4 regions of the Streptomyces sp. NBC_00009 genome follow, and region 4 is predicted to be linked to each of the others. Evidence: riboswitches for the same ligand, from Rfam matches in the RefSeq annotation. Region 4 holds a riboswitch; each other region holds the start of a gene.
The links. Region 4 has a riboswitch for cyclic di-AMP ahead of OHA58_RS08195 (M23 family metallopeptidase). Riboswitches for the same ligand answer to the same signal wherever they lie in the genome.
Positions count from the first base shown of each region.

Region 1: another riboswitch for cyclic di-AMP. It lies ahead of OHA58_RS04625 (peptidoglycan DD-metalloendopeptidase family protein); the one in region 4 lies ahead of OHA58_RS08195 (M23 family metallopeptidase).
Region 2: another riboswitch for cyclic di-AMP. It lies ahead of OHA58_RS18740 (M23 family metallopeptidase); the one in region 4 lies ahead of OHA58_RS08195 (M23 family metallopeptidase).
Region 3: another riboswitch for cyclic di-AMP. It lies ahead of OHA58_RS13720 (NlpC/P60 family protein); the one in region 4 lies ahead of OHA58_RS08195 (M23 family metallopeptidase).

Region 1 is NZ_CP108312.1:1,007,873-1,015,082, reverse strand. It holds gene dxs (1-deoxy-D-xylulose-5-phosphate synthase) at 1-1,238, shown strand, start outside; gene OHA58_RS04645 (aspartate aminotransferase family protein) at 1,235-2,620, shown strand; gene OHA58_RS04640 (helix-turn-helix domain-containing protein) at 2,728-3,369, shown strand; gene OHA58_RS04635 (DUF6126 family protein) at 3,366-3,539, shown strand; gene OHA58_RS04630 (tyrosine-protein phosphatase) at 3,578-4,375, opposite strand; cyclic di-AMP (ydaO/yuaA leader) riboswitch at 4,784-4,964, shown strand; gene OHA58_RS04625 (peptidoglycan DD-metalloendopeptidase family protein) at 4,969-5,775, shown strand; gene OHA58_RS04620 (SGNH/GDSL hydrolase family protein) at 6,007-6,798, shown strand; gene OHA58_RS04615 (TetR/AcrR family transcriptional regulator) at 6,906-7,210, opposite strand, start outside.
Region 2 is NZ_CP108312.1:4,135,460-4,142,669, forward strand. It holds gene mgtA (magnesium-translocating P-type ATPase) at 1-1,655, opposite strand, end outside; gene OHA58_RS18725 (tellurite resistance TerB family protein) at 1,834-2,289, shown strand; tRNA gene OHA58_RS18730 (tRNA-Met) at 2,341-2,414, opposite strand; gene OHA58_RS18735 (PP2C family protein-serine/threonine phosphatase) at 2,615-3,721, shown strand; cyclic di-AMP (ydaO/yuaA leader) riboswitch at 3,981-4,126, shown strand; gene OHA58_RS18740 (M23 family metallopeptidase) at 4,138-5,187, shown strand; gene OHA58_RS18745 (aldo/keto reductase) at 5,298-6,242, shown strand; gene OHA58_RS18750 (PrsW family intramembrane metalloprotease) at 6,256-7,210, opposite strand, start outside.
Region 3 is NZ_CP108312.1:3,096,911-3,104,120, forward strand. It holds gene OHA58_RS13710 (M23 family metallopeptidase) at 1-446, shown strand, start outside; gene pcrA (DNA helicase PcrA) at 474-2,984, opposite strand; cyclic di-AMP (ydaO/yuaA leader) riboswitch at 3,239-3,402, shown strand; gene OHA58_RS13720 (NlpC/P60 family protein) at 3,411-4,574, shown strand; gene OHA58_RS13725 (tellurite resistance/C4-dicarboxylate transporter family protein) at 4,602-5,573, shown strand; gene OHA58_RS13730 (hypothetical protein) at 5,551-5,904, opposite strand; gene OHA58_RS13735 (NlpC/P60 family protein) at 6,198-7,210, shown strand, end outside.
Region 4 is NZ_CP108312.1:1,833,911-1,841,120, reverse strand. It holds gene OHA58_RS08210 (DNA topoisomerase (ATP-hydrolyzing) subunit A) at 1-1,093, opposite strand, end outside; gene OHA58_RS08205 (M16 family metallopeptidase) at 1,335-2,747, shown strand; gene OHA58_RS08200 (M16 family metallopeptidase) at 2,744-4,129, shown strand; cyclic di-AMP (ydaO/yuaA leader) riboswitch at 4,326-4,482, shown strand; gene OHA58_RS08195 (M23 family metallopeptidase) at 4,495-5,283, shown strand; gene OHA58_RS08190 (GntR family transcriptional regulator) at 5,547-6,233, shown strand; gene OHA58_RS08185 (HPr family phosphocarrier protein) at 6,450-6,731, opposite strand; gene OHA58_RS08180 (GNAT family N-acetyltransferase) at 6,909-7,210, shown strand, end outside.

The DNA.
Region 1 (7,210 bases), 830 kb from region 4:
CCAAGAAGGGGTTCAAGGACGCCTTCGCGCCGCAGGGCATGTTTGAGGACCTGGGGCTCAAGTACGTGGGGCCCATCGACGGGCACGACCTGGGCGCGGTGGAGTCGGCGCTGCGACGTGCGAAACGGTTCCACGGGCCGGTGCTCGTGCACTGCCTCACCGAGAAGGGCCGCGGCTACGAGCCCGCCCTCGCGGACGAGGCCGACCGGTTCCACACCGTCGGCGTGATGGACCCGCTCACCTGCGAGCCCCTCGCGCCGTCCAACGGCCCGTCCTGGACCTCGGTGTTCGGCGACGAGATCGCCCGCATCGGGCGGGAGCGCGACGACGTCGTGGCGATCACCGCGGCGATGCTGCACCCGGTCGGCCTCACCAAGTTCGCCCAGGAGTTCCCCGGCCGGGTGTGGGACGTGGGGATCGCCGAGCAGCACGCGGCGGTCTCGGCGGCCGGACTCGCGACCGGCGGCCTCCACCCGGTCGTCGCCGTCTACGCAACCTTCCTCAACCGCGCCTTCGACCAGCTCCTCATGGATGTGGCGCTGCACAACTGCGGCGTGACCTTCGTCCTCGACCGGGCGGGCGTGACCGGCGTCGACGGCGCCTCGCACAACGGCATGTGGGACATGTCCGTCCTCCAGGTCGTCCCCGGCCTGCGCATCGCCGCGCCCCGAGACGCCGAGCAACTGCGGGCGCAGCTGCGCGAAGCGGTCACCGTGGACGACGCCCCGACGCTGATCCGCTTCCCGAAGGAGTCGGTCGGCCCCGAGATCCCGGCGGTGGACCGGATCGGCGGCCTCGACGTACTGCACCGGGCGGACGACCCGGACGTCCTGCTGGTCTCCGTCGGCGTGATGGCGCCGGTGTGCCTCCAGGTGGCGGAACTCCTGGAAGCGCGCGGCATCAACTGCACGGTCGTGGACCCGCGGTGGGTCAAACCCGTCGACCCGGACCTTGCGCCCCTCGCCGCACGGCACCGGCTCGTCGCCGTCGTCGAGGACAACAGCAAGGCGGCCGGCGTCGGCTCCGCCGTGGCGCTCGCGCTCGGCGAGGCCGAAGTCGACGTACCCGTACGGCGGTTCGGGATCCCCGACCAGTTCCTCGCGCACGCCAAGCGCGGCGAGGTGCTCGCCGACATCGGGCTCACGCCCGTCGAGATCGCCGGGCGGATCGGCACCAGCATGGCCCGCAGGGCCGAGACCGCGGCCCTCGTGGCCGGCAAGGAGAGCGACGACGTATGAGCAAGGAGTTCGATCTCGCAAGACTCCTGGCCGACCGCGGCGCCGAGCGCTACGAGCTGCACGCCAAGTACCTCAACCACCAGCTCCCGCGCATGCTGCACACCATCGGCTTCGACAAGGTCTACGAGCGGGCGGAAGGCGCCTACTTCTGGGACGAGGACGGCAACGACTACCTGGACATGCTCGCCGGGTTCGGCGTGATGGGCCTCGGCCGGCACCACCCCGTCGTCCGCAAGGCGCTGCACGACGTCCTCGACGCCTCGCTCGCCGACCTCACCCGCTTCGACTGCCAGCCGCTGCCGGGCCTCCTCGCCGAACGGCTCCTCGCCCACAGCCCGCACCTGGACCGGGTCTTCTTCGGCAACAGCGGGACGGAGGCCGTCGAGACGGCACTGAAGTTCGCCCGGTACGCCACGGGCCGGCCCAGGGTCCTGTACTGCGGTCACGCCTTCCACGGACTGACCACTGGGTCTCTGTCCGTGAACGGCGAGTCCGGATTCCGGGACGGCTTCGCGCCGCTCCTGCCGGACACGGCGGTGCCGCTCGGTGACCTCGACGCCCTGCGCGCGGAGCTCGCGAAGGGCGACGTGGCAGGGCTGATCGTCGAGCCCATCCAGGGCAAGGGCGTCCACGGGACACTGCCCGGCTATCTGCGCGCCGCTCAGGAGCTGCTCCACCAGCACAAGGCGCTGCTCATCGCGGACGAGGTGCAGACGGGCCTCGGCAGGACGGGCGACTTCTACGCCTACCAGCACGAGGAGGGCGTCGAACCCGACCTCGTATGCGTGGCGAAGGCGCTCTCCGGCGGCTATGTGCCCGTCGGCGCGACCCTCGGCAAGGACTGGATCTTCAAAAAGGTCTACTCGTCCATGGACCGCGTCCTCGTGCACTCGGCCAGCTTCGGCTCGAACGCGCAGGCCATGGCCGCAGGGCTCGCCGTGCTCTCCGTGATGGAGAACGAGGAGGTCGTCGCGAACGCCCGGGTGACCGGTGAGCTCCTGAAGTCCCGGCTCACCGCGCTCGTCGACCGCTACGAGCTGCTGAGCGACGTACGCGGCCGCGGCCTGATGATCGGCATCGAGTTCGGGCGGCCGAAGTCGCTGAAGCTGCGCAGCCGCTGGACGATGCTCCAGGCCGCGCGCAAGGGTCTCTTCGCGCAGATGGTCGTCGTGCCGCTGCTCCAGAAGCACCGGATCCTCACGCAGGTCTCCGGCGACCATCTGGAGGTCATCAAGCTGATCCCGCCGCTGATCATCGGGGAGCGCGAGGTGGACCGCTTCGTCGAGGCGTTCACCGCCGTCATGGACGACGCGCACTCGGGCGGCGGGCTGATGTGGGACTTCGGCAAGACGCTGGTGAAGCAGGCGGTCGCCAACCGCTGACCGCTTCGTAAGGCCACTTCCTGAAGAAGGTCGCTGTACGAAGGTCGCTGTTTGCCTCTGGGGCAAGAAATTTGCCCCAAAGGTACGGCTCTGGCTCAATCGACGATATGAGCCCTGCCCCTCCGGAGCCGGCTCCGGAACCCACGGAGCTGCCCGCCGTCGCCCCGCAGCTGCGCGAACTCCGGCGCCGCGCCGCCCTGACCCTGGAGGCCGCGGCCCGCGCCGCCGGGCTCTCGCCCGCGCACCTCTCCCGCCTGGAGACGGGCCGCCGTCAGCCCTCGCTCCCGATGCTGCTCGCCCTCGCCCGCACCTACGGTACGACGGTCTCCGAGCTCCTGGGCGAGACGCCCGCCGACAGGGACGCCGTCGTGCGCTCCGGCGACATGGAGCCCACCGAGGCGGGCGGCTGGATCTACCGGCAGGCGGGCGCCCCGGGGCGCGGCATGCAGGCCTTGCGCGTGCACGTGCCGTTCGGAGCCCAGGGCGACATCGTGCGGGTCCACCCCGGTGAGGAGTGGCTGTACGTCCTCGAAGGGCGGCTGCGGCTGCGCCTCGGCGATACCGCGTACGCGCTCGCGCCGGGGGACAGCGCGCACTTCGACTCGCTCACCCCGCACCGGATCGCCGCCGCCGACCGCGACGGCGCCGAGCTCCTCTTCGTACACACCCTGCTGCAGAGCCCGTCCGCCGCGCTGTGTCTCGGCCCGGCGACGGGCGGCGGCGAACGGACCCAGGGAGGCCCTCGATGAGCGCAGAGCCCAACGACGTGACCGAGCCCGAGCGGCAGCCCGCCCGGCGTGACATTGAGGACAAGCTCCCGCGCGGCATCTGGGTGCGCCTGCTTGTCTACGTCTTCGCCGGGCACCTCGTCGCGGGCTTCATCTATCTGCTGTTCACGCTGGGGGCGTCACGCGGGTGACGCGCGGGTGACGCGCCCCGCGTGTGGACCGGTGAGCCTCAGTCGAGGAGGCGCTCGCGCAGCCGCTCGCGCCGGGCGGGGGAGAGCTTGAGGCCTTCCTCCAGGTAGCGGTCGGTGGAGCCCCAGGTCTGCACGACCTGCTCGAAGGCGGCCGCCAGATACGTGGCGCGGGCGTCGAACAGCGGGCTCAGCAGCTCCATGACTTCGGGGGACATCGCGTCCTTCGAGGCACTGCTGCGGTGCACCTTGTAGCGGCGGTGCGTCGCGTTCGACTCCAGGTAGTCCGCCTCGATGGCGTCGCGCTCCACACCCACGGCCAGGAGCGTGACCGCTATCGACAGCCCCGCGCGGTCCTTGCCCGCCGCGCAGTGCATGAGCGCCGGCACGCTGTCCTCGGCGAGGGAGTGCAGGACCTGGCTGTGCTCGGCGGTGCGCTCCGTGATGATCGCCCGGTACGACGTGATCATGCGGTTCGCGGCCTGGCCCTCGGCGAGGGCGGCGCGCAGGTCGTCGAGGTTGCCGTCGCGCACCATCTGCCAGAACTCGGCGCCGTCCGCCGGGTCGGTCAGCGGCAGATTCACGTTCCGCACGCCGGGCAGCGTGACGTCGGGGCCTTCGAGGCGCTGGTCGGCGGCGTTGCGGAAGTCGAAGATCGTGTGCAGCCCGAGCGAGGAGAGGAACGCGGCGTCCTCGTCCGTGGCGTGCGCGAGGTGACCACTGCGGAACAGCACGCCCTGCTTGACCCGACGCCCGTCCACGGTCGGGAGACCACCGACATCGCGGAAGTTGCGCACTCCGGCCAACTCGGGCTCGGTGGACGGGACCTGCTGCGTCACGGGGGCTCCTCCCGGTCGGCCGCGGCGCTGCTCGCCTGCGGGCGGCTTCGACGATACGACATGGCTGCCAGGGGCAACCATGTGAGAGGCGGCTGGTGATTGAGTGTCGAATGCCCGAAATAAACCGATAGATAGGTAATCAAGCTTTATGGGATAACTGACCCTGAAATACAGCCACATGGTGGCCGATAGGTGAGCAGGGTCATAGCGGTGACCGTGCGTGGCGGCGGGGCCGAATGAGTTTCCAGTAGGTATCGCAGTTGCAAAGATCGTGAATCGACGGAGCGTGACGGCCTTTTCCGGAATGGATCATTTAAGGATCAAGAACCGGAATGCCCGGGGGAATTCGCGGCTTGTCCCCGCGCTCCCCGCTCGCTTACGTTCGGCGCAATCCGGACGGACCGCCTAATCCTGCCGCCGCCCGGAATCCGCACATCGATCCGTGCTCGGCAGGAGTGGGGGACCCAGGTAGACCGCCGTTTCCGGGACACCGGAAACGGCTCGGGGTGAAGCCGTGCCCGAAAGGGGCGCGGCCGGGCAGTTCCAGCCCGAACCCGACAGCTCACCTCGCAGGCGACGGAGAGGAATCCCCCATGCCCGCGAAGGGTAAGCACCGTCGTCCCAAGTCCCAGGGCTTCGCACGCACGATCGTCGTTGCCGGAGTGGGCGGCGTCGCGCTCGCGCTGCCGCTGATGGGTGCCGCCGGCGTCCACGCCGCGACTCCCGCGGTCGCCCACTCGGTCGTGAAGGCCGCGCCCGCCGCCAAGACCTACACGGTCAAGGGCGGGGACAGCCTTTCGAAGATCGCCGACGCGCAGAACGTCAGCGGCGGCTGGAAGAAGCTCTACGCCGACAACCGCTCGGCCGTCGGCGGCAACCCCTCCCTGATCCACCCGGGCCTGAAGCTGACGATCGGCCAGAAGGCCGCGGCTCCCGCCGCGAAGTCCTCGGCCACCGCCACGCAGGCTTCCGCAACCAAGGCCGCCACCGCTTCCGGTTACACGCTGCCCGTCCAGAGCGCCTCCATCGGCACGGCGTACAAGACCGCGGGCAGCATGTGGTCCAGCGGCTACCACACCGGTGTCGACTTCGTGGTTCCGACGGGCACTCCGCTCAAGGCCATAGCCGCGGGCACCGTCGTGTCGGCCGGCCTTGACGGTGCGTACGGCAACGAGGTCGTCATCCAGCACGCCGACGGCAAGTACTCGCAGTACGCCCACATGTCGTCCCTCTCCGTCTCGTCCGGGCAGACCGTGACCGAGGGTCAGCAGATCGGCCTCTCCGGCGCGACCGGCAACGTCACGGGACCGCACCTGCACTTCGAGATCCGCACCACCCCGAGCTACGGCTCGGACGTGGACCCGGTCGCGTACCTCCGTGCCCACGGGGTCTCGCTCTGACTCCGAAGGTGTGACGTCGCTCCGACCCTGACGGTGTGACGTGAAGGTGTCTCGTCGAGGCGTGACGTGAAGGGGCGGGTCCGGTTCCGGGCCCGCCCCTTCGTCGTGCCCCTTCGTCGTGTCCCGTCGTATTCCTGAAATCGCGAAACTGACCGGGTGGGCTATATCACCACCCGTCAACCCCTTCCTACGGTCGCGTAGGTCACATCGCAGGGTGAAAGATGTGTGGTCGTGGCAAACGAATCGAGATCACTCAGCGGCGGCACGATTCGGTCCTACGCGGCGGTGGGGGACAGCTTCACCGAAGGCGTCGGGGACCCCGGTCCCGACGGGGCCTTCGTGGGCTGGGCCGACCGTCTCGCCGTCCTCCTGGACGACCGGACCCCCGAGCACTCCTTCCGGTACGCGAACCTTGCCGTGCGCGGCAAGCTCCTCGACCAGATCGTGGAGGACCAGCTCCCGCGGGCCGTCGAACTCGCCCCGGACCTGGTGACCTTCGCCGCCGGCGGCAACGACATCATCCGTCCCGGCACCGACCCCGACGACGTCGCGGAGCGCTTCGAGAAGGCCGTGGCCCGGCTGACCTCCGCCGTCGGCACGGTCATGGTGACCACCGGCTTCGACACCCGGGACGTCCCGGTCCTCAAGCATCTGCGCGGCAAGATCGCGACGTACAACGGGCATGTGCGCGCGGTCGCCGACCGCTACGGCTGCCCGGTGCTCGACCTGTGGTCCCTCAAGACCGTCCAGGACCGCCGTGCCTGGGACGACGACCGGCTGCACCTCTCGCCCGAGGGGCACACGCGGGTCGCGCTGCGGGCGGGGCAGGCGCTCGGCGTCGAGGTGCCGGCGGACCCGGACCAGCCGTGGCCGGCGCAGCCGCCGCGCGGCACGCTGGAGGTGCGGCGCGACGACATCCACTGGGCGCGGGAGTTCCTGGTGCCGTGGATCGGCCGACGGCTGCGCGGCGAGTCGTCCGGGGATCATGTGGCGGCGAAGCGGCCGGATCTGCTGCCGCTCTGACGGGAGTTGCGCGCGTCATGGGGGAGCTCGCCCTTGGGGGCGGCTCCCCCGCGTCATTTCTGCGCGGTCACCCCGGGCTCCCTTCGGAGCCCGACGTCGTGGCGCCGTCAGCCCGCCGTCGTCGCCGTCAGGTCCGCCCGCTCGAGTCCCAGCTCGCGGGCCAGCGCGTCGTCGACCCACTCCTGCATGCGGGTCCGTGAGACCGTCCCCGTATACGCGGTCATCTGCACCGCGAGACCGTCGAGGAGCGCCGTCAGGCGCAGTGCGGCGCCCGCCGGGTCCGGGCAGCGGAACTCGCCCGCCGCCACGCCCTCCGCGACGACCTCCGTGAGCGCCGCCTTCCACTGCTTGTCCAGGTCGCGCGTGACCTCCCGCAGCGCGGGCTCACGCAGTGCCGCGGACCAGCCCTCGA
Region 2 (7,210 bases), 2.3 Mb from region 4:
AGGCCCAGATCGCGCAGGGCGCGGGCCGCGGTGCCGGGGTGGTCGCCGGTGATGACCTTGACCGTGACGCCGCGCTCGCCCAGGTCGCGCAGGGCCTGCGCGGCGGTCGGCACGAGGGCGTCGGTGAAGGCGACGAAGCCGGTGAAGGTGAGGCCGCGTTCGTCGGCGGTGCTTCCCTCACTGCCCGAAGGGCGCGGGAGGACCCCCGGGCGGTGCCGGGCGGGGCGTTCGGCGGTCGCCACCGCGAGGAGCCGCAGCCCGTCGCCGGACATTTCCGCGGCCCGGGCGAGCAGGCTCGCGCGCTCGGCGTCGTCGAGGGCACACCGCTCCAGGACGTTCTCCACGGAGCCTTTGGCGGCGAGTGTGACGGTGCCGAGCGTGCCGGGCCGCCGGACGACGGCGGTGGCGAGGCGGCGTACGGGGTCGAAGGGCAGGGCGGTGACGCCGTCGTACGCCTCGGTGAAGGCCGGGTCTTTTGCGAGAGCCTGCGTGATGACCGCCTCGTCGAGCGCGTCCGCGGTCGGCAGGTCGGCGAGCTGGAGCGTCCACCAGGCGGAGACGGCCGCCCAGTGCAGGGCGTCGGGGTCGGTGCGGGCCGGGTCGACGGCCGGGCGGTCCTGGGTCAGGGTGCCCGTCTTGTCGACGCAGAGGATGTCGACGGCGCCGATGTCGTGCAGCGCGGGGAGCCGTCTGACGATGACGCCGTGGGTGCGGGCGAGCAGCGCTGAGCCGCGGGCGAGCGCCGTCGTGACGATGACCGGCAGCATCTCCGGGGTGAGCCCGACGGCCACCGCCACGGCGAACGGCAGGGTCTCGAGTCCCCGGCCGCGCAGCGCGGCGCCGGCCATCAGGACCAGCGGCGGCGTCAGCAGCATGAAGCGGATCAGGGTCCAGGAGATGCCATGCACCGACCGGTCGAACGCGCTCGCCCCGCGCCCTGCGCCGACCGTGCGGTGGGCGGCGGCGAAGCGGGTGCCGGCGCCCGTCGCGAGCACCACGGCGCTCGCGCTCCCGGAGGCCACGCTGCCGCCCTGGAAGCACAGATGCGCCGACTCGCCGTCCGCGGGCAGGTCCACGGGACGCTTGTCGGCCGGCACGGACTCCCCGGTGAACGCCGCCTGTTGCACGGTCAGGCCCTGCGCCCGCAGAAGGCGTACGTCGGCGGGGATCAGGTCGCCGGGGCCGAGCCGCACCACGTCGCCGGGCACCAACTGGCTTACGGGGAGCTCGTGTTCGGCCGGTGAGGCGGTCTCGTCGGCGCCGGGGCGGCGCAGCACGGTCGCCGTCGTCGCGACCAGCTCGCGCAGGCCCGCCATGGCGCTGTCCGCGCGGCGCTCGCCCGCGGAGCGCAGGCAGCAGCTGACGGCGACCAGGACGAGGATCACGCAGGCGGTTCCCCAGGCCGCGACGGTCGCCGAGACGAGGCCGAGGCAGAGCAGGACGAGGGTGAACGGGTCGCGCAGGCTGCGGGCGGCGAGCAGGGGCCAGGACAGGGGGCGCGTACCCGGCAGGACGTTCTCGCCGTGCCGGGCCAGGCGCCGCTCGGCCTCCGCCTCGGTGAGGCCGCGCGGGCCGCTGTCGAGGGAGCGCAGGAGCTGGAGGGTCGTACGGCCTGAGGACGGGGCGGCGACGCGGGCCGGGGCGGTGTCGGTCACTTCCGGGCGCCGTCAGGGCTTCTCGGGTGTCGGCACCGTCGTCTTCTCCCGTTCATCGGACCACGAAAGGCTCCCCAGCAAAGAGTTCAGGCCTTCAGTTTAGGGGCGGAACTTTTGCCGCTCCCCGCTAGTTTCTACAGCGCTGTAGAAGATCAGTACGTGCCGATCGAGGAGAGACATGGCCCTGTGGGATCGCTTCAAGGAGTCCGCGTCGACGATGCAGACGCAGCTCATGGCGAAGAAGAACGACCTGAAGAGCGGCGCCTTCCGTGACGCGAGCATGGCGATGTGCGCGCTGGTCGCCGCGGCCGACAGGAACGTCGACCCGGCCGAGCGCAGCCGCGTGGCCCAGCTCATCTCCACGAACGAGGTGCTGCAGAACTTCCCGGCGGACCAGCTCCAGAGCCGCTTCGACGCGAACCTGAACAAGCTGACCGCCGACTTCGACTTCGGCAAGGTCAGCGTCCTCCAGGAGATCGCCAAGGCGAAGAAGAAGCCCGCCGAGGCGCGCGCGGTCATCCAGATCGGCATCGTCATCGGCGGCGCCGACGGCGACTTCGACAAGACCGAGCAGGCCGTCGTCCGCGAGGCCTGCCTGATGCTCGACCTGCCGCCGCACGAGTTCGACCTGTAGAGGGATACACCGAAGGCCCGGAACCAATGGTTCCGGGCCTTCGGCCTTCAGTAGCGGGGACAGGATTTGAACCTGCGACCTCTGGGTTATGAGCCCAGCGAGCTACCGAGCTGCTCCACCCCGCGTCGGTAAACACGACTCTACGCCATTGCGGCGACAGAATGCGAATCGGTTGCCCAGGGTTCCGTGATCCGCCGCCCGGGACCCCTTTCACCCGGTCGGTCCCGCCAGGTCGCCCGCCGCCTGTCCGGGGTGAACCCTGGGGTGGGTGCCCGATGACGTGCGCAGACGCGGGACCGACGCGGACGGTGGCGGGAGACGAGCGGTGGGGCAGCGAGGTGGACACGGGCGAGAGGCGGAGCAGGGCCTGTCCCGGGCCCGGTTCTTCGTACGTCTGCTGCCCGTGCTGCTCATCATTGCCGGGGCGATCTACGACTACGTCACGCCGTCGACGTTCACCGGCGTGCCCCTGTTCACCGCCGCCCCGCTCGTCGCGGCCCCGTTCTTCTCGCCCCGCGGCACCTTCCTGACCGGCCTCGCGACCGTCGCCGTCGTACTCGGGGTGCATCTCAGATACACCCGCAGTTATGACACCGACGCCATCACCGAACTCGTCACGGTCGCCACCGTCGCCGTACTCGCCTGTGTCATGAACCGCGTCGTGCGGCGCGGCAGTGAGCAGCTCACTTCCGTGCGCCAGATCGCCGAGGCGGCCCAGCGCGCCGTCCTGCCCGAGCCCGCCGAGCGCATCGGCGGCCTGGAGATCGCGGCCCGCTACGAGGCCGCCCAGGCGGGGGCCTTCATCGGGGGCGACCTGTACGCGGTGCAGGACACCCCGCACGGCGTGCGGCTCGTCGTGGGCGACGTGCGCGGAAAGGGCATGGGCGCGGTGTCCGCCGTGGCCGTCGTCATCGGCGCCTTCCGGGAGGCGGCCGAGCAGGAGGCGACCCTGGAGGCGGTCGCGCAGCGCCTGGAGCGGGCGCTCGCGCGGGAGGGGCTGCGGCGCAAGGGCCTCGACGAGTTCGAGGGCTTCACCACGGCTGTGCTCGCCGAGATCCCGCACGGCAACGGCCTCGTACGCGTCATCAACCGCGGCCACCCGGAACCCCTGCTCCTGGGCGGCGACGGGGCGCTCAAGGTCCTGTCGGCGCCGGAGCCCGCGCTGCCGCTCGGGATGGGAGACCTCGGCACCTGGCCCGACCGTGCGTCCGAGACGGAGTTCCCGAGCGGGGCGACGCTGCTGCTCCACACCGACGGTCTCTCGGAGGCGCGCGACGCGCAGGGCACCTTCTACGACCCGGCGGCCCGGCTCGCGGGGCGGATGTTCTCGGGGCCCGATCCGCTGCTGGCCGCGCTCACCGCCGAGGTCCGCCGGCACACCGGCGGCGGCACGACGGACGACATGGCACTGCTCGCGGTGAGGCGGCCGTGAAGCAGCCGTGAAGCAGCGGTGAGTGCCGTCATCACCTTATGTAGTCGAACGGCGTCGCTGCGCATAACATTTGACAAACCGTCAGATGAACGGCCCGTTCCGACGGCAGGTCAACTCGCCCGGTTCCGCCCGCTCGTGCCCCGTTAAGTCCAGGCCAAAGGCGTTAACGATCAGTCGGAACGGCTTGGAATCGGGCACCGGTGTCTATTAACGTTCGATAACGCAGCGCGGTCGTCCCAGCCGTCACAAGAGATGGCTCCGTGCGCACGCGCCTAATCCCGCAAGGGAGCCGGGGAACCACCAACTTGGGGTGAATCGGACGTCTTTCCTTGCGGAAGGCGTCGGTAGGAGACCTTCCTGCTCCGAACCCGTCAGCTAACCCGGTAGGCGAGAAGGAAGGAAAGGAGCGCGCCCCAGTGGCGTCCAACCGGCCTGCCCCAGAGTTCTCCTATGCGCCGATCGACGAAGAGTTCGGCGAAACGGACGAGCGGACCTGGGAGGAGTGGAACCCCACCGAGGAGTCCGTCCGCCCCGTACGCGGCAGGCACCGCGTAGCCAAGCAGCGCGGCGGTCTCGCGCGCAGCTCCACTGTTCTCGGTGTCGGCGTGATCGCGGCCGTCGGCGCGGGCGGCATCGCCACCGCGCAGGGCGGCAAGCCTCCCGTACACATCTCGATGCCCGACCTCTCGGCCGTCAAGGACTCGCTGCCGGACGCCAAGTCGCTGCCCGGCGTGGGCGCGCTGATATCCGACGGCTCCGATGACTCGTCCGGCCCCTCCGCGAGCCCGCTGACCGAAGCCGGTGTCAGCACCGCGGACGCCCAGCAGGGCACGACCGCCGGTGAGGCCCTGCGCGCCCGCATCATGCAGCAGGCCGAGCAGCAGCAGGACCAGGCCGCCGAGGCCGAGGCCGCAGCCGCCGAGCAGGCCGCCGCGAAGAAGGCCGCCGACGACGCCGCCAAGGAGCGGGACGCCGCCACCGCCAAGGCCGCCGCCGACAAGAAGGCGGCGGAGGAGGCCGCGAAGAAGAAGGCCGAGGCCGAGCGCCTCGCCGAGCTCGCCAAGAGCTTCACGCTGCCGGTCGCCTCCTACACGATCACCGGCACCTTCGGTCAGCCCGGCTCGATGTGGTCCTCCGGCTACCACACGGGTCTCGACTTCGCCGCTCCGACGGGTACGCCGCTGAAGGCGATCCACTCCGGCACCGTCAAGGAGGCCGGCTGGGCGGGCGCGTACGGCTACCGCACCGTCCTGGAGCTGCCGGACGGCACCGAGCTCTGGTACTGCCACCAGTCGTCCCTCAACGTCAGCGCGGGCCAGAAGGTGACCAGCGGCGACGTCATCGGCCGTGTCGGCGCCACCGGCAACGTGACCGGGCCGCACCTCCACCTGGAGGTCCACCCCGGCGGCCAGGCGACCGGGGTCGACCCCGCGCCGTGGCTGCGTTCCAACGGCCTGACGATCTGAGACTCGTAACCCTCCGAACCCCGGCGGTCCTGACGGCAACCCCCCGACGTCAGGGCTGCCGGTTCGCCGTGCCCGGAATATCTTGATCCATATCGGTGTTCTGGCAGGACATGACTTCTCTTCGCAAGCTTGGCTCGTCAGACCTCGAGGTGTTCCCGCTCTCCCTCGGCGGCAATGTGTTCGGCTGGACCGCCGACGAGGCGCAGTCCTTCGCCGTGCTCGACGCGTACGTCGCCGCGGGCGGCAACTTCGTCGACACGGCCGACGCGTACTCGGCGTGGGTCCCGGGCAACAAGGGCGGCGAGTCCGAGACCGTCATCGGCAAGTGGCTGGCCGCACGCGGCAACCGCTCCGATGTCGTCATCGCCACCAAGGTCGGCGCCCACCCCGACTTCAAGGGCCTGTCCCCGAACACCATCAAGTCCGCCGCCGAGGAGTCCCTGCGCCGCCTCGGCACCGACTACATCGACCTCTACTACACGCACTTCGACGACCCGTCCGTGCCGGTCGAGGAGATCATCACCGCCCTCGACGAGCTGGTGACGGCCGGCAAGGTGCGCGCCATCGCCGCGTCGAACCTGACCCCGGAGCGCCTCCAGGAGTCCCTGGACTTCTCCGACCGCGAGGGCCTCGCCCGCTACGCGGCGCTCCAGCCGCACTACAACCTCGTCTCGCGCGACACCTACGAGGGCCGGCTCCAGGAGGTCGCCTCGCGGAGCGGTCTCGCGGCCGTCCCGTACTACGCCCTGGCGGCCGGGTTCCTGACGGGCAAGTACCGGCCGGGCACCGAGGTCGACAGCGCGCGGGCCGCGGGCGCGGGCCAGCACCTGCAGACCGAGCGCGGTGTGCGCGTCCTCAAGGCCCTCGACGAGGTGGCGCAGGCGCACGGCGCCGAGGTCGCGACGGTCGCCCTCGCCTGGCTCGCGTCCCGCCCGACGGTGGCCGCCCCGATCGCGTCCGCCCGCACCGTGGAGCAGCTGCCTGCGCTGGTGGCCGTGGCCGACCTGGAGCTGACGGACGCGGAGCTCTCGAAGCTCACGGAGGCGTCCGCCTGATCCGGAGGCGCTCTCAGTAGCGGTACGGATTGTGCGCGTTGTGCGCGTTGTGCGCGGGGAACTGGGCGACCGGCCCCGCGTACACCGGGCCCGCGTACATCGGCGGCACCCACACGGGCGGTGCGGTGGCGCGGGCCGCGTAGGCGAGGGCGGGGCGGGCCGCGTGGCGCCGCGCCCACAGCTCGTCGAGCAGCTCCCGCTCCCGTACGACATAGTCCGTGCCGGCCCGGCCGCGCCGGCCGCGGTGGCGCAGCAGCGCGAGTGACGTCGCGTACTGCTGGTACTGGGCGACGACCTTGGCCGTCTCCTTGCCGCCGTGGTGCTGTGCGAACTCGCGGGCCAGGCGGCGCGCGCGCATCGAGCCGAGGGCGAACGGCTCGTCCGGGCCGACCCAGCCGGCCGCCGCGTACGCGGGCAGCTCGGAGCGCACGGTGCGCAGTTCGCGCTGGCGGGTCCCGATCGCGAGCCAGGTCAGCAGCCCGAACGCGGGCATCATGAACAGCGCGTAGACCCCGAAGAACCCGAACTGGCCGAACGCCGACGAGCCGTTCCACGTGGCGTGCATGCCCATCGCGAGCAGCAGTCCGGCGATGGGCAGCAGGACGCGCCGCACCGGCCCGCGGCCGGGCGCGGTCCACGCCGCGAAGCCGAAGCCGATGCCGGTGAGCACCGTGAACAGGGGGTGCGCGAACGGCGACATGACGATGCGTACGAAGAAGGTGGCGGCGGTCACCGAGGCCATGCCGGTGCCGCTGTTCAACTGGTCGGTGCCGAAGGCGTTGCCCAGATAGAGGATGTTCTCGGTGAACGCGAAGCCGGTGGCGGTGACCCCGGCGATCACGACGCCGTCGACGATCCCGGTGAAGTCCCGTCTGCGGAACAGGAAGATGAGCAGGACGGCGCAGGCCTTGGCGGACTCCTCGACGATGGGCGCTATGACCGTCGCGCCGAGGGTGTCGGCGTTCGCG
Region 3 (7,210 bases), 1.3 Mb from region 4:
CCGAGCGGAAGCAGGCGGCGGAGGAAGCGGCGCGCAAGGAGCGCCTGCGGCCCAAGTTCGTCCTCCCGGTCAAGCAGCGCGGGCTGAGCGCGTACTACGGGCAGGCCGGCATCAACTGGATGTCCGTGCACACCGGCATCGACTTCCCCGTCTCGTACGGCACCCCGGTGATGGCCGCGACCGACGGCACCGTCCGTACGCAGTGGAACAGCGCGTACGGGAACATGACGATCCTGACGGCGAAGGACGGCACGGAGACCTGGTACTGCCACCTCTCCAGCCACACCGTGATGAGCGGACCGGTCAAAGCCGGTGACGTCATCGCGCACTCCGGGAACTCCGGCAACTCCACCGGTCCGCACCTGCACTTCGAGGTGCGTCCCGGCGGCGGCTCGGCCGTCGACCCGCTCCCGTGGCTCCGCAGCCACGGGCTCGACCCGACGTAGGGCCGAGCCTCCCGTCAGCGGCCTTCCCTACAGCTTCTCCACCGGCGCGTACCGCAGCAGCAGGCGCTTCGGCTTGGGCTCGCCGAAGTCGACCGTCGCCTCCGCGTTCGCCCCCGTGCCCTTGACGCCGACGACCGTGCCGAGGCCGAACTGGTCGTGCGTGACCCGGTCTCCCACCGAGAGCGCGACGACGAGCTTCTCCGTCGCCCGGCGTGTGGCGAACGCCGGTGTCGAGCGCGAGCGCGACGACGAGAGGGACGCAGCGATGCCGCTCGTCGGTCCCGCCGACTTGGCGGGCGCCATGGCGCCGGTCCGCTTCCACTCCAGATGCGCGTCCGGGATCTCCTCCAGGAAGCGCGACGGCGGGTTGTACGAGGGCTGGCCCCAGGCGCTGCGCAGCGTGGAGCGCGTCAGATACAGGCGCTCACGCGCGCGCGTGATGCCGACGTAGGCGAGCCGGCGCTCCTCCTCCAGCTCCTTGACCTGGCCGAGGGAGCGCATGTGCGGGAAGACGCCGTCCTCCATGCCGGTCAGGAAGACGACCGGGAACTCAAGGCCCTTGGCCGTGTGCAGTGTCATCAGCGTGATGACGCCGGAGCCGTCGTCCTCCTCGTCCGGGATCTGGTCGGAGTCGGCGACGAGCGCGACCCGCTCCAGGAACTCGGAGAGCGTACCGACGCTCGCCTCGCCCTCACCCTCGGCCGCGCCGTCCGCCGTCGCGCTCTCCTGCTCGAACTCCAGTGCCACGGCCGCGAGTTCCTGAAGGTTCTCGATGCGCGTCTCGTCCTGCGGGTCCGTCGACGACTGCAACTCGGCGAGATAGCCGGTCCGTTCGAGTACGGCCTCCAGGACCGTGGCCGGGCCCGCGCCCGACTCAACGATCGTGCGGAGGTCCTCCATCAGCGTGTTGAACCGCTTCACCGCGTTCGTCGAGCGGGCCGCCATGCCGTATGCCTCGTCGACGCGGCGCAGCGCCTGCGGGAAGGAGATCTTCTCGCGCTGGGAGAGCGCATCGATCATCGCCTCGGCGCGGTCGCCGATGCCGCGCTTCGGCACATTGAGAATGCGGCGCAGGGGGACGGAGTCCTCGGGGTTGGCGAGCACCCGCAGATAGGCCAGGACGTCCCTGACCTCCTTGCGCTCGTAGAAGCGGACTCCGCCGACGACCTTGTAGGGCAGGCCGACGCGGATGAAGATCTCTTCGAAGACACGGGACTGCGCGTTCGTCCGGTAGAAGACGGCGACGTCGCCGGCCTTCGCGTCGCGCGCGTCCGTGAGCCGGTCGATCTCGTCGGCGACGAACTGCGCCTCGTCGTGCTCGGTGTCCGCGACGTAGCCGGTGATCTGCGCGCCCGCGCCCGCGTTCGTCCACAGGTTCTTGGGGCGGCGGGATTCGTTGCGCTCGATGACCGCGTTGGCCGCGGAGAGGATGGTCTGCGTCGAGCGGTAGTTCTGCTCGAGCAGGATCGTCGTCGCGTCGGTGTAGTCCTCCTCGAACTGGAGGATGTTGCGGATGGTGGCTCCGCGGAACGCGTAGATCGACTGGTCGGCGTCACCCACGACGCACAGCTCGGCCGGCGGGAGGTCGTCCGTGCGGGGCGGCTCGTCCTCCGCGCGGACGCTGCCGGCCGACCCCACCAGCTCCCTGACCAGCGCGTACTGCGCATGGTTCGTGTCCTGGTACTCGTCGACCAGGACGTGGCGGAAGCGCCGGTGGTAGTGCTCGGCGACGTCCGGGAAGGCGCGCAGGAGGTTTACCGTCGTCATGATCAGGTCGTCGAAGTCCAGCGCGTTCGCCTCGCGGAGGCGGGACTGGTACATCGCGTAGGCCTGGGCGAGGGTCTTCTCGAAGCCGTCGGCGGCCTGAGCTGCGAAGTCCTCCTCGTCGATGAGCTCGTTCTTCAGGTTCGAGATCTTGGCGCTGAAGGACTTCGGCGGGAACTTCTTCGGGTCCAGGTCGAGGTCGCGGCAGACCAGGGCCATGAGGCGCTTGGAGTCGGCGGCGTCGTAGATCGAGAACGACGATGTGAAGCCGAGCTTCTTCGACTCGCGGCGCAGGATACGGACGCAGGCGCTGTGGAACGTCGACACCCACATCGCGTTCGCCCGCGGGCCGACGAGGGACTCGACGCGCTCCTTCATCTCGCCCGCGGCCTTGTTCGTGAACGTGATCGCGAGGATCTGGCCGGGGTGCACACCGCGCTCGGCGAGGAGATACGCGATGCGGTGCGTGAGCACGCGGGTCTTGCCGGAACCCGCGCCCGCCACGATGAGCAGCGGGGAGCCGCCGTGGACGACGGCGGCCTTCTGGTTCTCGTTCAGCCCGTCGAGGAGCGCCGCCGGGTCGAGCGCCGGGCGGGGGGCGCCGCCGCGGTAGTACGCGTCTCTGGCCGGAGGCACGTCGAATTTCCCGCCGAACAGGTCGTCCGGAACGTGCTCCGGAGCCGTGTCGTCCTCGGGCGGCGGCGGGGCATGCTCCTCACTGGCCTTCGAAGCCGTGAGGTCCGCCAGGAAGCTGTCGTCAAAGAGGCTGCTCATCGCTCTACGAGTCTAGGCCGCCCCACTGACACCCACGGCCGCCCCGGAAACTTCCCCCCGACTTCGCGGGCCCGGCCACCTCTCGTAGTGCGGGAATCACCCTCCGTGAGAGTTACCGGAGGTCACGAACAAGATTGCCGAAGGTCACGAAAATGTATCGGGCATATCGAACATCAACCTTCACAGCAGCCACACGAGTTGGCTAGCGTGCTCCGCGGGCCGCCCGTCCCCCCGCCGGCAACCGCGCCGCGAACGGGTCGCCCCCGCTGAGTTCAGTACGCCGAGAGGCATGGAACCGGGGACCCACGACCTTTGGGGTGAATCGGCCGACGACCCGTCAGGGCGCGGCCGTAGGGCAGCCTTCCGAATCTCCGCCCGAACCCGACAGCTAACCCGGTAGGCGGTCATGGGAAGGAGACGCGCCCCTTGGCGTCGCACCGCAAGCCGCGCAGCAGGACAGCCGGTCCCCGCACGGCCCCTGTCGTCGGAATCACCACGGCGGCCCTCACGTCCATCGCCCTGCTCTCGCAGAGCGCGACCGCTGCCCCCTCCGCGCCGCCGAAGCCGAGCCTGGAAGAGGTCCAGAAGAAGGTCGACACCCTCTACCACCAGGCGGGCGTCGCCACGGAGAAGTACAACGCGGCCAAGGAGCGCACCACCAAGCAGCAGAAGCGCGTCGGCGACCTGCTCGACGACGTCGCGCAGCGCACCGAGAAGCTCAACAAGGCCCGCCAGGAGCTCGGCACCTTCGCCGCCGCCCAGTACCGCACGGGCGCCGTCTCCGACACCGCGACGCTGCTCCTCGCCGACGACGCGCAGGACTACTTCGACCAGGACCAGCTGATGAGCCGGCTCACGAGCCGCCAGAAGAAGGCCGTCGACGACTACCAGACCGAGCAGGCCGCCACCACGAAGAAGCGCACCGAGGCGGCCAAGAGCCTGGAGACGCTGACCACTTCGCAGGCCACGCTCAGGAGCACGAAGAGGGACGTCCAGCAGAAGCTCGGCGATGCCCGGCAACTCCTGTCGAAGCTGACCGCAGAGGAGAAGGCGCGGCTCGCGGCGATCGAGAAGAAGAAGCAGGAGGCCGCCAGGAAGAAGGCGGAGGAGCTGGCGCGTCAGCAGGCCGAGGCGGAGGCCAAGCGCAAGGCGGCCGAGGAGGCACGCCAGAAGGAGGACCCGGGTACCGGCAGCGGTTCGGGTACGGGTACGGGCTCCGGAAGCACCGGCACCGGCTACGCCGCCAAGGCCGCGAAGGTCATCGACTTCGCCGAGTCACAGATGGGCAAGCCGTACGTGTGGGGCGCCACCGGCCCGGACTCGTACGACTGCTCGGGCCTCACGCAGGCCGCGTGGAAGGCGGCCGGCATATCGCTGCCGCGCACGACCTGGGACCAGGTCAAGGTCGGCACGACCGTCACCACGGCCAACGCCCAGCCCGGTGACCTGGTCTTCTTCTACGACGACATCAGCCACGTCGGCATCTACATCGGCGACGGCAAGATGATCCACGCCCCCAAGCCGGGCGCGAACGTCCGCGTCGAGTCGATCTACTACATGCCGATCCACAGCGTGGTGCGCCCGGCCTGACCGGCTTCGTGGGGTTACGTTCGGGCGGTGCGCGGCCCGAACGCAACCTCACGTCCCGGACCCACGTGGTCCCAGCTCCCGCCGGCCGCCGGCGCCGCCGTCATGGCCACCGGCATCATCTCGGTCGGCCTGAACCTGACCGGTCACTCGGTGCTGTCGGGCATCATGCTGGTGCTCGCCGCGGCCCTCTGGCTCGCCCTCGCGGCGGACTTCGCGAACCGGCTGGTGCGGGAGCGCGACCGCTGGCAGTCCGAGGCCGGCACCCCGCCCGCGCTCACCGCGGTCGCGGCGACGACCGTCCTCGGCACCCGGATCTCCATGTTCGGCTGGCAGACCCTGGCCGAGGCGCTCCTCGCCCTGGCCGCGCTCGTCTGGCCGGCGCTCCTGATCAACGTCGTACGGCGCTGGGAGCCGCGGATGCCGGGGGGCGTGTTCCTCGGCTGTGTCGCGACGCAGGGCCTCGTCGTCCTGGCGGCGACGCTCGCGCCCGCGGTCGGCGCGCACTGGCTCGCGTACACCGGGATGGTGCTCTTCTGGGGCGGGGTCGTCCTGTACTGCTTCGCACTGCTCCACTTCGACCTGCGCGAGGTGGCCTCCGGCGCCGGGGACCAGTGGGTCGCGGGCGGCGCGCTCGCCATCTCCGCCCTCGCCGCGTCGAAGCTCGTCGCTACGGGTCTGTGGAACGAGGACGACACGGGCGCCCTGCGCACCATGAGCTTTCTGCTGCTCGCGCTCGATATGGCCTGGTACGTGGTGCTGGCGCTGGCGGAGGTGCGGTGGCCCCGGCCGCGCTACGACGTGCGGCGCTGGTCGACGGTCTTCCCTCTGGGAATGGCAGCGGCGGCGGCACTGTCCGTGGGCGCCGCCGCCGATGTGCCCTGGCTCAGAGGGCCGGGGCAGGTGCTGGTGTGGATCGCGGTGGCCGCGTGGCTCGCCACCCTGATCGGGACGTTCAGGTCCGGAGCAGCACGCCGGCTCAGGTCCAGAGCACCGCGATGAAGATGTTCGCGGTGGTCAGGAGGCCGACGAGGCCGAAGAGGCCCTTGTCCACCTTCTCGTCGTCCCGCTTCACGTACACGAGGCCGAGGATCACGATCAGCAGCGCGAGCTTCACGCCGATCTTGATGTTGTTCACGGTGTTGTCGTCCGCCTGATTCAGGCCCACCAGGACGACACCCGTGACCAGCATGGTCAGCGCACCGTGCAGCATCGCCGGGACGAACCGGGCCGTTCCCTTGCCCATCGCCTTCATCTGGGTGAGGAACCCACCGAGAAGCGAGGCGATGCCGATGATGTGCAGGCCGACGAAGAGGTGGATGAGTACGTCCATGACCGGCGAGCCTAGCCGGGGCCTCACTGCCCCCATGAACCGGCCCGCACCGATCCCCCGCCGGTCACATACGGTCACACGCGGAACACAAGGGCCAGTTGCGGACAATCCATCACCAACCCGTGACGGTCAGGTTTAGCGTCCTTCCTCAGGTGACCGGCTCCCCACCGCCGCCCCGCTCAGGGGCGGTAGTCGGGCACCTACCGCCGAGAAAGGTCCGGCGGCGGCCCGCTCCCCCTGTGCGGGCCGCCGCCGGACGCGTAAGCAGTACGTACCGGAAGGACGTGCCCCTCGTGTCGGCAGCGCACCGCAAGCCCCGACAGCGCTCGCTCACCGGCCCCACGGCCCGCACCGCGGCGACCCTCGCTCTCGCCTCCGCGGCGACCGCCACCGCCCTGGACGGCGCGGCGCACGCGGACCCCCGGCTCACCCCGAGTCAGGTGAAGGCGAAGGTCGACCGGCTCTACCAGGAGGCCGAGAAGGCCACCGAGAAGTACAACGGCGCCAAGGAGAAGGCGGACAAGGCCGAGAAGAAGCTCGGCTCCCTGCGTGACGAGGCGGCCCGCAGGACGGACCGGCTCAACACCCAGCGTGAGGCGCTCGGTTCGGCCGCCGCCGCGCAGTACCGCACCGGCGCCCTCGACCCGGCGGTCCAGCTCGTCCTGTCCTCCGACCCCGCCCGGTACCTCGACAACGCGGCGCTCGCCGACCGGCTCGGCACCCGGCAGGCCTCCGCGGTCGGACGCGTGCAGCGGGAGCTGCGGCAGATCGACCAGCTGCGCGCCGAGGCGGACGGCCGGCTCACCGAGCTGCGCAAGCGGCAGGGCGAGCTGAAGAAGCAGAAGAAGGCGGTCACCGGGAAGCTGGCCGAGGCGAAGCGTCTGCTCGACCAGCTTCCGGCGGCCGAGCGCACCGGCGTCGGAGCGGGCGCCGGCGACACCGGCGCGGCCGGCCGCGCCTCCCGCTCGGACTCCTCCCGCGACATGCCGTCCGGCGCCCTGCCCAAGGCCCCGGACTCCCGCACGGCGGCGGCCATCGCCTACGCCTACAGCGCCCTCGGCAGCCCCTATGTGTGGGGCGCCACGGGCCCGAACGCCTTCGACTGCTCCGGCCTCACCCAGGCCGCGTACCGCTCCGCGGGCATCTCCCTGCCGCGCACCACGTACTCCCAGATCAACGCGGGCCCGCGCATCCCGCGCTCCCAACTGCAGCCGGGTGACCTGGTGTTCTTCTACTCGGGCATCAGCCACGTGGGCCTCTACATCGGCAACGGCAAAATGATCCACGCCCCGAACCCGAGCGCCCC
Region 4 (7,210 bases):
AGACCTCCAGGAGCTCCTTGAGGCCGAGCGTCAGGGGCTGGCCGTCGACCAGCGCCACGTTGTTGATGCCGAAGGACTCCTCCATCGGCGTCAGCTTGTAGAGCTGCTCCAGGACGGCCTCCGGCACGAAGCCGTTCTTGATCTCGATGACCAGGCGCAGGCCGTGCTGGCGGTCGGTGAGGTCCTTGACGTCCGCGATGCCCTGGAGCTTCTTCGAGCCGACCAGGTCCTTGATCTTCGCGATGACCTTCTCGGGGCCCACCGCGAAGGGCAGTTCGGTGACGACGAGGCCCTTGCGGCGCGCCGTCACGTCCTCCACGGAGACCGTGGCGCGGATCTTGAAGGTGCCGCGGCCCGACTCGTAGGCGTCCTTGATGCCGGACAGGCCGACGATCCGGCCGCCGGTCGGCAGGTCGGGGCCCGGGACGAACTTCATGAGCGTCTCGAGGTCGGCGCCCGGGTGCCTGATCAGGTGGCGGGCGGCGGCGATCACCTCGCCGAGATTGTGCGGCGGCATGTTCGTCGCCATGCCGACGGCGATGCCGGACGCGCCGTTGACCAGGAGGTTCGGGTAAGCGGCCGGCAGGACGGCGGGCTCCTGCTCCTGGCCGTCGTAGTTCGCCCCGAAGTCGACCGTGTTCTCGTCGATCGACTCCGTCATCAGCGACGTCGCGGGGGCCATCCGGCACTCGGTGTACCGCATGGCGGCCGGCGGGTCGTCGTTCCCCAGGGAGCCGAAGTTCCCGTGGCCGTCGACCAGGGGGAGGCGCATCGAGAAGGGCTGGGCGAGCCGCACCAGGGCGTCGTAGATCGACGCGTCTCCGTGCGGGTGCAACTTACCCATGACCTCGCCGACGACGCGGGCGCACTTCACATAGCCGCGGTCGGGGCGCAGGCCCATCTCGTTCATCTGGTAGACGATGCGCCGGTGCACGGGCTTCATGCCGTCACGGGCGTCCGGCAGGGCCCGGGAGTAGATCACCGAGTAGGCGTACTCGAGGAAGGAGCCCTGCATTTCGTCGACAACGTCAATGTCGAGGATCCGCTCCTCGAAGTCGTCGGGAGGCGGGGTCTTCGTGCTGCGGCGGGCCATCGCTGCTGCGGCTCCTTCACAGATGCTGCCGGGGCATGTACGAGAATCTGACGCGCACCATTGTGGACCGCCCCACTGACAACGCTGACCGCGACCCGTCCGTACGGCGTTCGGTGCTCGCTCTCGGCGTACCCAGTGCGGGAACTTCGCCAGGCGTCAGAACGCTTGCATACAGTGGCAGAACTGGCAGCACATCTGCAGTTTCCGCGATAGTTCCGCGATCGAAGGGACGTACATGCCCATGGGTCACACGGCCACCGCCGAGGCCGGCTCCGGCGGCCTGACAGCGACCGAGCACCGCCTCGACAACGGGCTGCGGGTGGTGCTCTCCGAGGACCACCTGACCCCGGTCGCAGCCGTCTGCCTCTGGTACGACGTCGGCTCGCGCCACGAGGTCAAGGGCCGCACGGGCCTGGCTCACCTCTTCGAGCACCTGATGTTCCAGGGCTCGAAGCAGGTCCACGGGAACGGGCACTTCGAGCTGGTGCAGGGCGCCGGCGGCTCGCTGAACGGGACGACGAGTTTCGAGCGCACCAACTACTTCGAGACCATGCCGACCCACCAGCTGGAGCTCGCGCTCTGGCTGGAGGCCGACCGGATGGGCTCCCTCCTCGCCGCGCTCGACGAGGAGTCGATGGAGAACCAGCGCGACGTCGTCAAGAACGAGCGCCGCCAGCGCTACGACAACGTTCCGTACGGGACCGCGTTCGAGAAGCTGACCGCCCTCGTGTACCCGGAGGGCCACCCGTACCACCACACGCCCATCGGCTCCATGGCCGACCTGGACGCGGCCACCCTGGAGGACGCGCGGAACTTCTTCCGTACGTACTACGCGCCGAACAACGCGGTCCTCTCGGTCGTCGGGGACATCGACCCCGAGCAGACGTTGGCCTGGGTCGAGAAGTACTTCGGCTCCATCCCGCGCCACGAGGGCAAGCAGCCCCCGCGCGACGGCTCCCTGCCCGACCGGATCGGTGAGGGCGTGCGTGAGGTCGTCGAGGAGGAGGTCCCGGCCCGCGCGCTGATGGCCGCCTACCGGCTGCCGCAGGACGGCTCGCGCGCGTGCGACGCGGCCGACCTGGCCCTGACGGTCCTCGGCGGCGGCGAGTCGTCCCGGATCTACAACCGTCTCGTCCGCCGCGACCAGACCGCCGTCGCCGCCGGGTTCGGCCTCCTGAGGCTCGCGGGGGCGCCCTCCGTGGGGTGGCTGGACGTGAAGACGTCCGGCGACGTCGAGGTCCCGGTGATCGAGGAGGCCGTCGACGAGGAGCTCGCACGGTTCGCCGCCGACGGTCCCACTCCGGAGGAAATGGAGCGCGCCCAGGCCCAGTTGGAGCGCGAGTGGCTCGACCGGCTCGGCACGGTCGCGGGCCGCGCCGACGAACTGTGCAGGTTCGCCGTCCTGTTCGGCGACCCGCAGCTCGCCCTGACCGCCGTCCAGCGCGTCCTCGACATCACCGCCGAGGAGGTCCAGGAGGTGGCCAAGGCCCATCTGCGCCCCGACAACCGCGCGGTGCTCGTCTACGAGCCCACGGCCCCCGAAGAGGCCGACGAGACCGCCGACGAGATCGCCGGCGGGGCGACGGACGAGACCGCCGCAGCGACCACGGACGAGACCGCAGTCGGGACCGCAGACGAGGAGGCCGGCAAGTGACCGAGCTCGCGACCATGGACTTCCACCCGCAGCCCCAGGCCGGCACGGCGCGGCCGTGGGCGTTCCCCGCGCCCGAGCGCGGCACCCTCGACAACGGCCTCACAGTGCTGCGCTGCCACCGTCCGGGCCAGCAGGTCGTCGCCATCGAGATCAACCTCGAAGCGCCCCTGGAGGCCGAGCCCGCCGGGCTCGACGGCGTCGCCACCATCATGGCGAGGGCCTTCTCCGAAGGCACCGACAAGCTCGCCGCCGAGGAGTTCGCCGCCGAGCTGGAGCGCTGCGGCGCCACCCTCGACGCGCACGCCGACCACCCCGGCGTACGGGTCTCCCTGGAGGTCCCCGTCTCCCGCCTGCCGAAGGCGCTCGGCCTGCTCGCCGACGCCCTCAGGGCACCCGCGTTCGCGGACAGCGAGATCGAACGTCTCGTGCGCAACCGACTCGACGAGATCCCGCACGAGACGGCGAACCCCGGCCGCCGCGCCGCCAAGGAGCTCTCGAAGCAGCTCTTCCCGGCCACCGCGCGCATGTCCCGCCCGCGCCAGGGCTCCGAAGAGACCGTCGCGGCCATCGACGCGGCGGCCGTACGCACCTTCTACGACCGGCACGTGCGCCCCGCCACGGCCACCGCGGTCGTCGTGGGCGACCTCGCGGGCATCGACCTCGACGCGCTGCTCGCGGACACGCTGGGCGCCTGGACGGGGAACACGGCCGAGCCGCGCCCCGTACCGCCCGTGACGGCCGACGACACCGGCCGGGTCGTCATCGTCGACCGGCCGGGCGCGGTGCAGACGCAGATCCTGATCGGCCGCGTCGGCGCCGACAAGCACGACCGGGTGTGGCCGGCGCAGGTGCTCGGCACGTACTGCCTGGGCGGCACCCTCACGTCCCGCCTGGACCGCGTCCTGCGCGAGGAGAAGGGATACACCTACGGCGTGCGGGCGTTCGGCCAGGTGCTGCGCTCGGCGCCGGACGGGACGGGCGTCGCGATGCTCGCCATCAGTGGCTCCGTGGACACGCCGAACACGGGTCCGGCGCTCGACGACCTCTGGAAGGTGCTGCGCACGCTCGCCGCGGAGGGCCTCACCGACGCCGAACGGGACGTGGCCGTACAGAACTTGGTGGGCGTCGCCCCGCTCAAGTTCGAGACCGCCGCGGCCGTCGCGGGGACGCTCGCCGACCAGGTCGAGCAGCACCTGCCGGACGACTTCCAGGCGGAGTTGTACCGGCGGCTCGCCGCGACGGGCACCGTGGAGGCCACCGCGGCCGTCGTGAGCGCCTTCCCGATGGACCGTCTGGTGACGGTGCTCGTCGGTGACGCCGCGCAGATCGAGGAGCCCGTCAGGGCGCTCGGCATCGGAGAGGTGACCGTCGTCACGGGCTGACCGTGACCGGTGTGCAACGAGGGGCCCCGGTGGGCGAGATGACCACCGGGGCCCTTGTATGTCCGAATTGAACCAGTGGTTGCCTGTCTGCCCTGTGGCATGCGCTACAAAAGCCCGGTTCCGTTTGTTGATTGAAAGATGCCCCGCTTAGCGTCGGTCCGGCTGTCCGCCAGATGTACGCCGCGCCCGCGGCACCGGACAGTCATCGCCGAGTCCCCCAAGGCGCGAGCCGGGGGAGCCGGGGACCCACCGTCCCTGGGGTGAATCGGGCACCCTTCCCTGAAGGGGGTCCGTAGGAGACCTTCCTGCTCCGAACCCGTCAGCTAACCCGGTAGGCGAGAAGGAAGGAAAGGATCAGCCACTCCATGGCGTTCACCCGTGCCACCGGGAAGCACCGTCGCCCGAGCCGTGTCACGCGTACCACCGCGCAGGTCGCCGGCGTCGCCGCGCTCACCACGACCGGTGTCATCGGAGGCCTCGCTGCCCCCGCCCTCGCCGCTGACGACGCGTCTCTTGAGCAGACCGGCCTGACCAAGGCCATCTCCATCGGTGACTCCCTCGCGGAGCAGATCGACGCGCAGGCCGCCGCCCAGCAGCAGGCCGCCGACGAGGCCGCCGCGAAGGAGAAGGCCGAGGCCGCGGCCAAGAAGAAGGCCGAGGAGGACCGGCGCAAGGCCGCTGCCAAGGCCAAGGCCGAGCGCGAGGCCAAGGAGCGGGCCGCCCGTGCGGCCGAGCGCAAGCGCCTGAACGCCTTCGTCATGCCCGTCACCGGCTCGTACGTGTCGACCGCGTACAAGGCCAGCAGCGGCCTGTGGTCCTCCGGCAGCCACACCGGCATCGACTTCCACGCCGCCAGCGGCACCTCGGTCCACGCCGTGGGCGCGGGCACGGTCGTGGAGGCCGGCTGGAGCGGCGCCTACGGCAACAACATCGTCATCAAGATGAACGACGGTACGTACACGCAGTACGGCCACCTGTCGTCCATCGGCGTCTCCGTCGGCCAGGCGGTCATCCCGGGCCAGCAGATAGGCCTCTCCGGGGCGACCGGCAACGTCACGGGCCCGCACCTCCACTTCGAGGCGCGCACGAGCCCCGAGTACGGCTCGGACATCGACCCCGTCGCGTACCTGCGCTCGCACGGCGTCAACGTCTGACCTTCGCCGCGTACTCGCGCCAACGCACCGAAAGCCCCGGCTCACCGAGCCGGGGCTTTCGGCGTTACCGACGCGCTCGTTACCGACACGGTCGTTCGTTCCCGGCGGCGCTGTCCAAAAAATATCCATGGATTACGGCCTGCCGTCGGAAATTCGCGCCCGCTGGAATAGAGTCGCTGGGCAAGCGCGCTGAACGGACTTCAATCGCGCTGTACGAGCGACTGTCTACCGCGTTTCGCGGGGATTAATGCGGAGGTCGGTTCATGCGCATTCCGGCGCACTCGGTATGCACGGCGATCCGCGACGACATCGTCTCCGGTGTCTACGAGCGCGGCGGCAGACTCACCGAGGAGGTGCTCGCCCGCCGCTACGGCGTCTCCCGTGTCCCCGTGCGCGAGGCGCTGCGCACCTTGGAGGCCGAGGGCTTCGTCGTCACCCGCAGGCACGCGGGCGCGTGCGTCGCCGAACCCACCACGCAGGAGGCGGCGGACCAGCTGGAGATCCGGATGCTCCTCGAACCGCTCGCCGCAGCCCGCGCCGCGCAGCGCCGCACCGAGGCGCACCTGAAGGTGCTGCGAGGCCTGGTCAGGCTGGGCCAGGAGCGCTCCCGGCGAGGTCAGAGCGAGGATCTGCGCTCGCTGGGCGGCTGGTTCCACGAGACGCTGGCGCAGGCGTCCGGCAGCCCGGGGCTGATCACGATGCTCACGCAGCTCCGCCACAAGATCGCGTGGATGTACACCGTCGAGCAGCCCGCGCAGCCCGCCGACTCCTGGGCCGAGCACGGGGCGATCGTGGACGCCGTGGCGCGCGGAGACGTGGAGCGCGCGCGGGCGCTCACGGCGCAGCACACGGAGCGCGCCGCGGTCGCCCACCGCTTGCGCGCCCCCCGCCCGGGTGGCCGTGTGAGGACTTCGCAACATCCCGTCAACACAGTGGGGCTCCAGCATTAACAGAGGCGCCGTATACAAAGAGGGCGGCCCATTTCGAAGGGCTCTGTTTCCGCTGCCCCGGAATTATGAGAACAGGGCCGCAGAGAGAAAAAGGGTCTGCTCGGAAAATCCGAACAGACCCTTTATGTGGCGCGATCTTCTGCGAGCGGTGAACGGCGCCCAAGAATCCAGAGACCCGGTACGGGTCAATACTGAGCGACCCCGTACCGGCCCGTACTAGACGGTCTCGGGAAGCTCCTCGAGCCCTTCGGAGACCAGCTTGGCCAGACGGTCGAGCGCGATGTCCGCACCCTCGACGTCGGAGGACAGGACGATCTCCTCGCCGCCGCCGGCGCCCAGGCCGAGCACCGCGAGCATGGAGGCGGCGTTGACGGGGGTGCCGTCGATCTTGGCGATCGTCACGGGGACGCCGGCCGCCGTGGCCGCGCGGACGAAGATGGAGGCGGGGCGGGCGTGAAGGCCCTCGGCCCAGCCGACGTTGACGCGGCGCTCAGCCATGTGATGCTGCCCTTCAGGATTCTCACGGTTGTCTAGACCAGTCTCGCACACCGGTGGACGTGCCCGATGTGGGTCCTACGTACCGCCCACACACGCCCGTCGGCCCTCATAGCGTGCCTTCGGCCCGCTCGCGCCGCGACCCGTACGACTGTCACTGTCGCGCCGTACGCTTGGCCCATGCAGACCCCGTCGGACCGGCACGCATACCCCGCCCACTGGGAAGCAGACGTGGTGCTGCGCGACGGCGGCACCGCGCGCATCAGGCCCATCACCATCGACGACGCCGAGCGGCTCACGAACTTCTACGAGCAAGTCTCTGACGAGTCGAAGTACTACCGCTTCTTCGCGCCGTACCCGCGCCTGTCCGCCAAGGACGTCCACCGCTTCACCCATCACGACTACGTGGACCGGGTGGGCCTCGCGGCCACCGTGGGCGGCGAGTTCATCGCGACCGTCCGCTACGACCGCATCAACGCCCA